2 regions of the Microbispora sp. CSR-4 genome follow, and region 2 is predicted to be linked to the other one. Evidence: riboswitches for the same ligand, from Rfam matches in the RefSeq annotation. Region 2 holds a riboswitch; the other holds the start of a gene.

Region 1 (4,206 bases), on a different contig from region 2:
CGCGGCGCGGCCCGGTCTGGAGCAACCCATGTCCGGCGGGGTGTGTCAGCATGGCCTGCTCATGGTGGCGGGCATTGGCACACAGCCCCTTCGCACGCTGCCCCTTCGCACGCTGCCCCTTCGGACACAGCACCTTCGGACATAGCGTCTTCGGGCGCGACGGCTTCGGTCGCGACGGCTTCGGATGCGCCGCCATCGCAGGCGGCGCACTCGCAGGCAGCGCCTACGGAGGTGGCGCCTTCGGAGGCGGCGTGGCCGGACCCTCCGCCCGAGGACGCCTCCGCACGTCACACCCACGCCGGGCCTGGGCCTGCGGGGGACTGCCGGCATGGCCACAGCACGTGCCGGTGCGACGGCCAGGGCGCGTGCCGGTGCTGCGGCGAGGCGCGGTGCTCGCGTGCGACGCAGGCGTCGGGGACATCGGGACCGTCGGGAGCGACGCCCGGCGGGCCCGGACCGGAGCGGGAGACACCACCCGGATGGGCATCGGAAACGGCACCGGGAGCCGGGCGAGCGACACCGGAGACGGCGCAGGAGGCATCGCAAGGAGCCGCACAGGGGGCATCGCGGGGGGCGGCGCAAGGTGGGTCACCGGGATCTCCGGGTGCGTCGGCGGGCGCGATGCCCGGGGCGTTCTTGGGTGCGTCGTTGGGAGCGTCGGCAGGCACGCTGCTGGGGGCGTCGTTGGGGATGGCACCGGGGACAGCGCCGGGGTTGTTGCTGGCGACCGGGCAGGTGCTGCCCGTCTCCAGCGTGCATCGGCTCGCCCGGACCTCGACTCTGGTGCGGATCGTCATGAACGCCGAGGGACAGGTGCTGGACATGGGGCGCAAGGTCCGTCTGGCGACTCCTGCCCAGCGGCGGGCCATCTTCGCCCGGTACGCCACGTGCTGGATCGACGGCTGCCCGCTGCCGGCGACCATGTGCCAGATCGACCACGCCGACAACTGGAGCACCGGCGGGCTCACGGACCTGAAGCTGCTGGGCCCGGCGTGCCAGTTCCACAACCGCGACCGCTACCAGCACCCCGAGCGCTACACCCGCCGCAACGTAGGCGAAGACCGCTGGGCCTTCACCTACCACCGCCTCGGACGAGCCCGACGACTACACGAGTAAGGCGGGAGGCAGGCGGTGGAGGACCCACAGGCCGGCCCGGGCGACGCACGGACCGGCCCCGGAGGCTGCGGGCGTGAGGCGTGAGGCGGGAGCGTGGGCGATGCGCAGGGCAGGCCCAGGCTGACGCGCGGACAGACCCGGCGACTACGCGAGCGAGGGGAGCGCCAAGACAGCCGGAAGCCCTCGACCGCGTCGGCACTCGGCCCAGCAGACCCCGCGCCGGCAGACACGCGCGAGCAGGCCCGCGCTGGCAGAGCCGCGCCGGCAGACCCCGCGCCGGCAGACCCGCGCTGGCAGAGCCGCGCCGTACGGCGTGGTGTGGCGCATCTCACCGCGGGCGGCCCGCGACCGTGAGGACCTGCGGAAGCAGGGAACGGCGACAGCCGGGATGATCCCCTTTACAGGCCATTTGGCCGTGTCTTACTTGTTATCTACTAAGCTTCCCGTGTGTCTCGCCGGTGAGCGGTCCTCAACCCGAGGACGACCGGCGACCGCCGAATCCCGGAAGTCATCGATCCCGGGAACCGGGGACCCACGTCTCTTGGGGTGAATCCGGACCATCCGGTAGGGCTACTCCTGGCCCGAACCCGTCAGCTAACCCGGTAGGCGGCCAAGGAGAGGAGAGCGTGGAGTGTCGGCTCCACCTGCCCACCCGGTCCGCGTCGTGTCGCCGGACCACCTGCCCGCCCTGGAACGTCTCCAGGCTTCCGGGGTGATGGCGCGCCCGTGACGGGCTGCCACATCTCCCGTTTCTGATTCCGCCCCGCCGTGGCGTGTCCCCGGACGGTCATGCCGTCATGCCGCACGCCCGCGGGCCGGTTCGTCATGTCTCGAAGCGCGCCATGAGGAGCCCCCGATTTCCACCGATCCGATAGCTCGACAGCTGCTCGACGCCGTACGCCCCGAGCTGGGCTACCGCGAACGAGCCGGGAAACACACCAAGTTCGGCGAGTGGTACGCCGAAAACGTCGCCAAGGACCCCGACTTCAAGGCCGCCCCGTGGTGCGACATGTTCGTCTCCTGGGCGGCCGACCGGGCCGGGGTGCAGGACCATGTCGGCGAGTTCGCGCTGACCACGCGGCACGCCAAGTGGTTCGAGAAGCACCACGCCTGGAGCGACAAGCCCGAGCCGGGCGCCGTGGTCTTCTTCGCCTGGTCAGGGTCCAAGAAGATCCGCGACATCGACCACGTCGGCATCGTCGAGAAGGTCGTCGGCCGGAAGGTCCACACGATCGAGGGCAACGTCGACGGCGTGTGGCTGAAGCGCAAGGTCCGCGACACGAGCACGATCGTCGGGTACGGCCTGCCGCGCAAGGTCAAGGTGACGCCGAAGACGCCGGTGACGATCCAGCCCATGGCGGCCGTGAACGCGAGCGTCCAGAGCGCCGCTGCGCCCGCCACCAGGAACATGGCGGCCACGCAGGGGAAGCCGCTCGACATCGTGTGCTCGCCGGGCGACGCCGTCCTGTCGGCCGGTCTGCTGTTCGCGGTGGTCTCCACCGCCGTGACCGGGATACGGGTCAAGACCGCGGCGGCGTCGTCCGACGGACGGCACCGCAAGCGCGGGTGACCTCCCCCTTCCGGATCTCCCGCCGCTCATAGGGACTCCAGCCCGGGCCTTGGGACCTCCGGCCCGGCCCTGGCGATCTCCGGCCCGGCCCTGGCGATCTCCGGCCCGATCAGGGGAACCTCCGGCCGGTCCGAAACGGCCAGGGCTTCGAACGCCATACTCGACGGCGCCACGCTCGTCGGCGACGTGTTCGACGGCGACGTGTTCGACGGCGACGTGTTCGACGGCGACGTGCTCGCCGCTTCCGCCGTGGCGACTGCCACGGCGAGCACGGCGCCGGTCCGGGCCGTCACGGTGCCCTGACCCGGCATGCTGACCCGGCAGGTCAACCAGGCAGGCCGCTCAGCATGCTCTTCATCTCCTTGATCTCGGCCGACTGGCTGGAGATGATCGACTCCGCCAGCCTACGCGCCGGCTCGTAGCTTCCGCCGCTCAGCTCGTCGCGCGCCATGGTGACGGCGCCTTCGTGGTGCCGGATCATCATCGTGAGGAAGGCCCGGTCGAAGTCCCGTCCGGACAGCCCTTCGAGACGCCGCATGTCCTCGGGGGACATCATCCCGGGCATGGCGTGATGCGTCGGCGCCGGGCTCTCCCCGGGCACCTGTTCGCCCCAGGTCGTGAGCCAGCCGCTCATCGTCCGGATCTCGGGAGCCTGCGCGGCCTCGATCCGCCGGGCGAGCCGCGCGACCCGGGCGTCCGCCGCCCGGTCTTCGGCCAGTCGCCCCATCTCCACCGCCTGCTGATGATGGGGGATCATCATCCGGGCGAACATGACGTCCTGGTCGTTGTGGTCGGCCGTCGTTGTCGGCGGCGTTGTCGGCGGCGGCGTCGGGTCGCTGGGCGCGGTGGGCACACCGGGTGAGGAAGGCGTCGCGGCCGAGGCGGCGGTGCCGTACGCGCCGCCCGTGCCGGCCAGCAGACCGGCTGTCAGCAGGGCGACCGGCAGGACACGTCCGTTCATCGGCCAACACCTCCGTACGTCCCGGCGGCTGGTCGAGGACCGGCGCCGCCCCGCCCGCGGTGCCGGCGGCGGCGCCACCCCCGGTGCGCCGTCGCCGCACGAACCGTGTGGCGAACCTGGTCCTCCTGTCGTACCCGTGGAACGTTCCCGTCAGCCGTTGAACGTGATCCTGAACCGGTAGTTGTCGCCGTAGGTCGAGCCGCGGATGGTGAACGCCGCGCTCCCCGAGCTCACCCGGCCCGAGACCGTGGCCCCGGCGTTGACGGCGTAGAGGAAACGAGACGTGCCGAGATCGCGGCAGGGGACGATGGTCTTCTCGCCGTAGAAATGGTTGAACGTGGCCCCTTCGGCGCGGTGGCTGTCGACCAGCTTGCCGGACCAGGAGGTGCCCGATCGGCTGGTGACCCAGTAGCCCAGCAGGAGTTTCGGGTCGCGTACGTTACCGCCGAGATCGCGGGCCGACGCGGTGACAACGTGGGCGGAGCCGAACTGGAAGGATCCGAGCGCTCCGATGTCGCCCACATAGAACTCCCAGTAGAAGGGGTTGCGTTCGACCCTG
Region 2 (4,206 bases):
ACCGCCTTCCGTCGAGTACGGCTTTCGCCCACTGTCCTCCCTGGGACCACGGGCGGCAAGAGGCGTACCCCAACTCAACATGTCTCCACGTTCGTGAGGCATAATTTGTTTGAATCTGTAGAGGAGTGGTGGATGCTGGCCCAGCAACGGCAGCAGGCGATCCTTGAGAGGGTACGCAGGACCGGCGGGGTGCGCGTCGCGCAGCTCGTACGCGACCTCGGGGTCTCGGACATGACGATCCGCCGCGACCTGGAGGTCCTCGCGGAACGCGGCCTGATCGTCAAGGTGCACGGCGGGGCGACCGCCACCGGCACGGGCTCGACGGAGGAGCCGGGCTTCGCGGCCAAGTCGGTGCGGCAGCAGGCCGAGAAGGAGGCCATCGCCCGCAGGGCCGCCCTGCTCGTGCGGCCGGGCAGCTCCGTAGCGCTCTCGGCCGGCACCACGACCTGGACACTGGCCCACCATCTGGTGGACGTGCCCGAGCTGACCGTGATCACCAACTCGGTGCAGGTGGCCGACGTCTTCCACCGCGCGGGACGGCCCGACCAGACCGTGGTGCTGGTGGGAGGCGTGCGCACGCCCTCCGACGCGCTGGTCGGCCCGGTGGCCGTGGCGGCCGTCCGCTCCCTGAACGTCGACACGCTCATGCTGGGCGTGCACGGCATGAGCGTCCGGGCCGGTTACACCACGCCCAACCTGCTGGAGGCGGAGACCGACCGCGCCCTCATCGCGGCCGCCCAGCAGCTCGTGGTCCTGGCCGACCACACCAAGTGGGGGACGATCGGCTTCAGCACGATCGCCGCCCTCGACGAGGCCGGCGTGGTCGTGAGCGACGTCGGCCTGCCGGAGGAGGCACGCGACGCGCTGTCGGAGCACGCCGGCGAGCTCCTCCTCGTCGATCCGTCCGGGGAGACCGAGCTGGAGACCGCGCTGTGACGCCGGCCCGCCGCACGTCCTCCGACGCCTGTAGTAAACCCGGTGCATCCCCCGGCCTCCGCGCGCCCGCCGTGTCCCCCTTTCGCAAACCCGCACCGACCCCCTTGTAAGCCCGCTCCGACCCGGGACACCGCACCGTGAAAGCCGGAGATCGCACCGTGAAGCTGGAGACCGCTCTGTGAAGCGCACCATCACCCATCTCGCCGACGGCCGTGAGCTGATCTACTTCGACCGGCGCGACGACGCCGACCACAGCGCCATCGACACCAGGGACCTGCCGCCGCGCCCGCTCGCCTCCGAGCTGCGCTACGACCCCCTGATGGACGAGTGGGTGGCCGTCGCCCGGCATCGCCAGACACGCACACACCTGCCGTCGGCGGAGGAGTGCCCGCTCTGCCCGGGTCATCCCGGCTCGGAGATCCCCTCGCCGTACGAGGTGGCGGTGTTCGAGAACCGCTTCCCGTCGTTCAGCTTCAACACGGGCTCGTACGAGCAGGTGGGCGGGCTGAGCGAGGTGCGTCCGGGGATCGGGCGCTGCGAGGTCGTCTGCTTCACCTCCGACCACAACGCGTCGTTCAGCTCGCTGAGCGACGAGCAGGCCGAGCTGGTCGTCGAGGCGTGGGCCGACCGTACGGCCGAGCTGTCCTCGCTGCCCGGCGTGGAGCAGGTCTTCTGCTTCGAGAACCGCGGCGCCGAGATCGGCATCACGCTGCCGCACCCGCACGGGCAGATCTACGCCTATCCGTACGTCACGCCGCGCACCCGGCAGATGCTGAACGCCGCCGCCCGTCATCAGGGCGGCAACCTGTTCGCGGATGTCCTGGCCGCCGAGCGGAAGGGCCCCCGGGTGGTGGCCGCCAACGAGCACTGGACGGCCTTCGTGCCCGCCGCCGCGCGCTACCCGTTCGAGGTGCACGTCTACCCGCACCGCCAGGTGCCCGACATCCCGGCGCTGTCGCCGGAGGAGCGAGCCGCGTTCGCGCCGCTCTACATCGAGGTGCTGCGCCGCCTGGACGGGCTGTTCGGCGTCGTCATGCCGTACGTCGCGGCCTGGCACCAGGCTCCTGTCACCTACCGGCGCGACCTCGCCTACCTTCACCTGCAGCTTTTCACGATCCGGCGGGCGCCCAACAAGCTCAAGTATCTGGCCGGATCGGAGTCGGCCATGGGCGCGTTCGTCAACGACGTGCTGCCCGAGGAGGCCGCCCGGATGCTTCGCGAGGCGATAACGGCCTGATCTCCGATTGATTGCGGCTTTGGTGGCAGCGACGGTTTCTTTACCACTAGTATCCCTGACACCGGCCGTCACAACCGGTACGCCTAATCCCGGGCGCCCCGCCCGGGAACCGGGGACCCAATCACGCACCTGGGGTCAAGGCAGTCGCCTGCCCGGGCTCCTCCAGCCCGAACCCGTCAGCTAACCCGGTCGGCAGATGGAGAGGAGTGGGCTCTGCCCCGCGCATTCCCCCTGGCTGTCGGCGTGCTCGCCTCCGCCGTCCTCGTGTTCGGTACGGCGGCGCCGGGCGTCGCCGAGCCCAAACCGACGGAGAAACAGCTCAAGAAGGAGCTGTCGGACCTGCGGCAGAAGGTCAACCGGCTGATCGCCGACTACAACGCCAAGCGTGTCGCCCTCGCCAAGGCCCGTGAGGAGGAGAAGGCGGCTCGCGACCGGCTGGCCAGGGCCCAGGCCGACTACCAGGCCGCCAGCGACGCCGTACGGCAGATGGCCGGGCTGCGCTACCAGACCGAAAGCGCGATGGCGCTGCCCGACATGAACACCGCCGCGCTCAACTACCAGCTCAAAGAGGAACAGGCCGCCCGGCTCGCGCACTTCGACCGGGTCCGCGACGCCCGGCAGCAGGCCGCGGACGCCGCCAAGACGCTGACCGCGCAACTGAAGGCGCAGGCCGAGGCGGTCGCCGTACAGCGCAAGGACGCCGAGGACCTCATCGACGAGATCAAGGACAAGCTCGACGCGCTGATCCCGATCGCGCCGGGAAAGCTCCCGGGTGGGTCGTGGGCACCGGAGCTGCCCAGCGGTGCCGACAACATCACGCCCCGGATGAGGTTCATGCGCACCGAGGTCGAAAACCACTTCAGCCTGCGGTTCCCGGTGGGCTGCTACCGGGCGGAGAACAGCGGCGAGCATCCTCTCGGGCGCGCCTGCGACTTCATGATGAGCTCGGGCGGCGCCATGCCCTCCCCCGAGATGAAGGCGCTCGGCGACAGCCTGGCCGACTGGGCCATCAAGAACGGCCCCAAGCTCGGCGTCATGTACGTGATCTGGCAGCAGCGCATCTACAACCTCGGCCGTCCCGGCTGGCGGCTCATGTCCGACCGCGGCGGAATCACCGCCAACCACTACGACCACGTACACATCTCGATGTACTGACCTGCCAGGGCACTCGCGGGGTGGGCCGGCCACCTCGGCGAGCGAGGCGGCCGGCCCGCTCCGGGTCAGGCCGGGATCTGCTTCTCGTGCCAGGTGTAGTAGAGGTAGGTGCTGCCGGGCCCGGTCAGCGTGCCGTAGACCTGCCAGAAGGTGTTGGTGCCGGGCGAGAAGCGGAAGATCTTGTCCCCGGGCCGGTCGTCCACGATGACCTGCTGTGACCCCGTGGGCCCGATCCGGACCTCGATCGTGAACGTCTCGTTGTCGGGGATGTCGAGGCAGACCTCGTGCGTGTACGCCGTCGGACCGGCGATGTTGTAGAGGCGATTGTCCACCGCCGGCGACTCGACGTTGGTGGGGACGTATTTGTTGACGACGTAGGTGTACCCGCCCGTGGAGCAGTCCACTGCGGAGGTGTCCGCGAGCGCGGGGCCGGCGCCGGTGAGCGTGACGCCGAGAACGCCGGCGGCGACGGTGAGAACGGAGATGGTGCGCTTCATGCCTCTCCTCATCCGTACGGTGTGACGCTTCAACCAAGTAGTTGAAGGCTGAACTGATTTTGATCACATTCGCCACAATTACACAAGTCTGATCAATTACCTGTCCGAATCCGAGTCAAGACGGCCGGGTTCGGCCTCCCGTCGGGCGCAGGCCCGGCGTGCGGCCCGGCCTTCGGCTACGTCATGAACCGCGCTCAGGAGGGGGGTGCCGGGACGGGCAGAACCGCCGGGTGCCTCCGCCCGCTAATCGGGGTGACTACGCGCCGAGTCCGGGGGAGGATGCCGGGATGACCGACACACGTATCGATCCCCCCGTCGTCGCGGGAGAGCGCGAGATGCTGCGCGCCTGGCTGGACTGGCACCGTGACACCCTCGCCGTGA

What was found. Region 2 has a riboswitch for cyclic di-AMP ahead of FLV34_RS18320 (hypothetical protein). Riboswitches for the same ligand answer to the same signal wherever they lie in the genome.
Region 1: linked by a shared signal. The riboswitch ahead of FLV34_RS37735 (CHAP domain-containing protein) and the one ahead of FLV34_RS18320 (hypothetical protein) in region 2 are both predicted to bind cyclic di-AMP.

The regions. Positions count from the first base shown of each region.
Region 1 covers NZ_VJVX01000099.1:4,106-8,311, reverse strand. The annotation lists gene FLV34_RS37740 (DUF222 domain-containing protein) at 1-1,116, shown strand, start outside; cyclic di-AMP (ydaO/yuaA leader) riboswitch at 1,599-1,741, shown strand; gene FLV34_RS37735 (CHAP domain-containing protein) at 1,973-2,686, shown strand; gene FLV34_RS37730 (DUF305 domain-containing protein) at 3,012-3,647, opposite strand; gene FLV34_RS37725 (hypothetical protein) at 3,798-4,206, opposite strand, start outside.
Region 2 covers NZ_VJVX01000023.1:17,450-21,655, forward strand. The annotation lists gene FLV34_RS18310 (DeoR/GlpR family DNA-binding transcription regulator) at 133-936, shown strand; gene galT (galactose-1-phosphate uridylyltransferase) at 1,115-2,173, shown strand; cyclic di-AMP (ydaO/yuaA leader) riboswitch at 2,244-2,382, shown strand; gene FLV34_RS18320 (hypothetical protein) at 2,417-3,328, shown strand; gene FLV34_RS18325 (hypothetical protein) at 3,394-3,825, opposite strand; gene FLV34_RS18330 (DinB family protein) at 4,113-4,206, shown strand, end outside.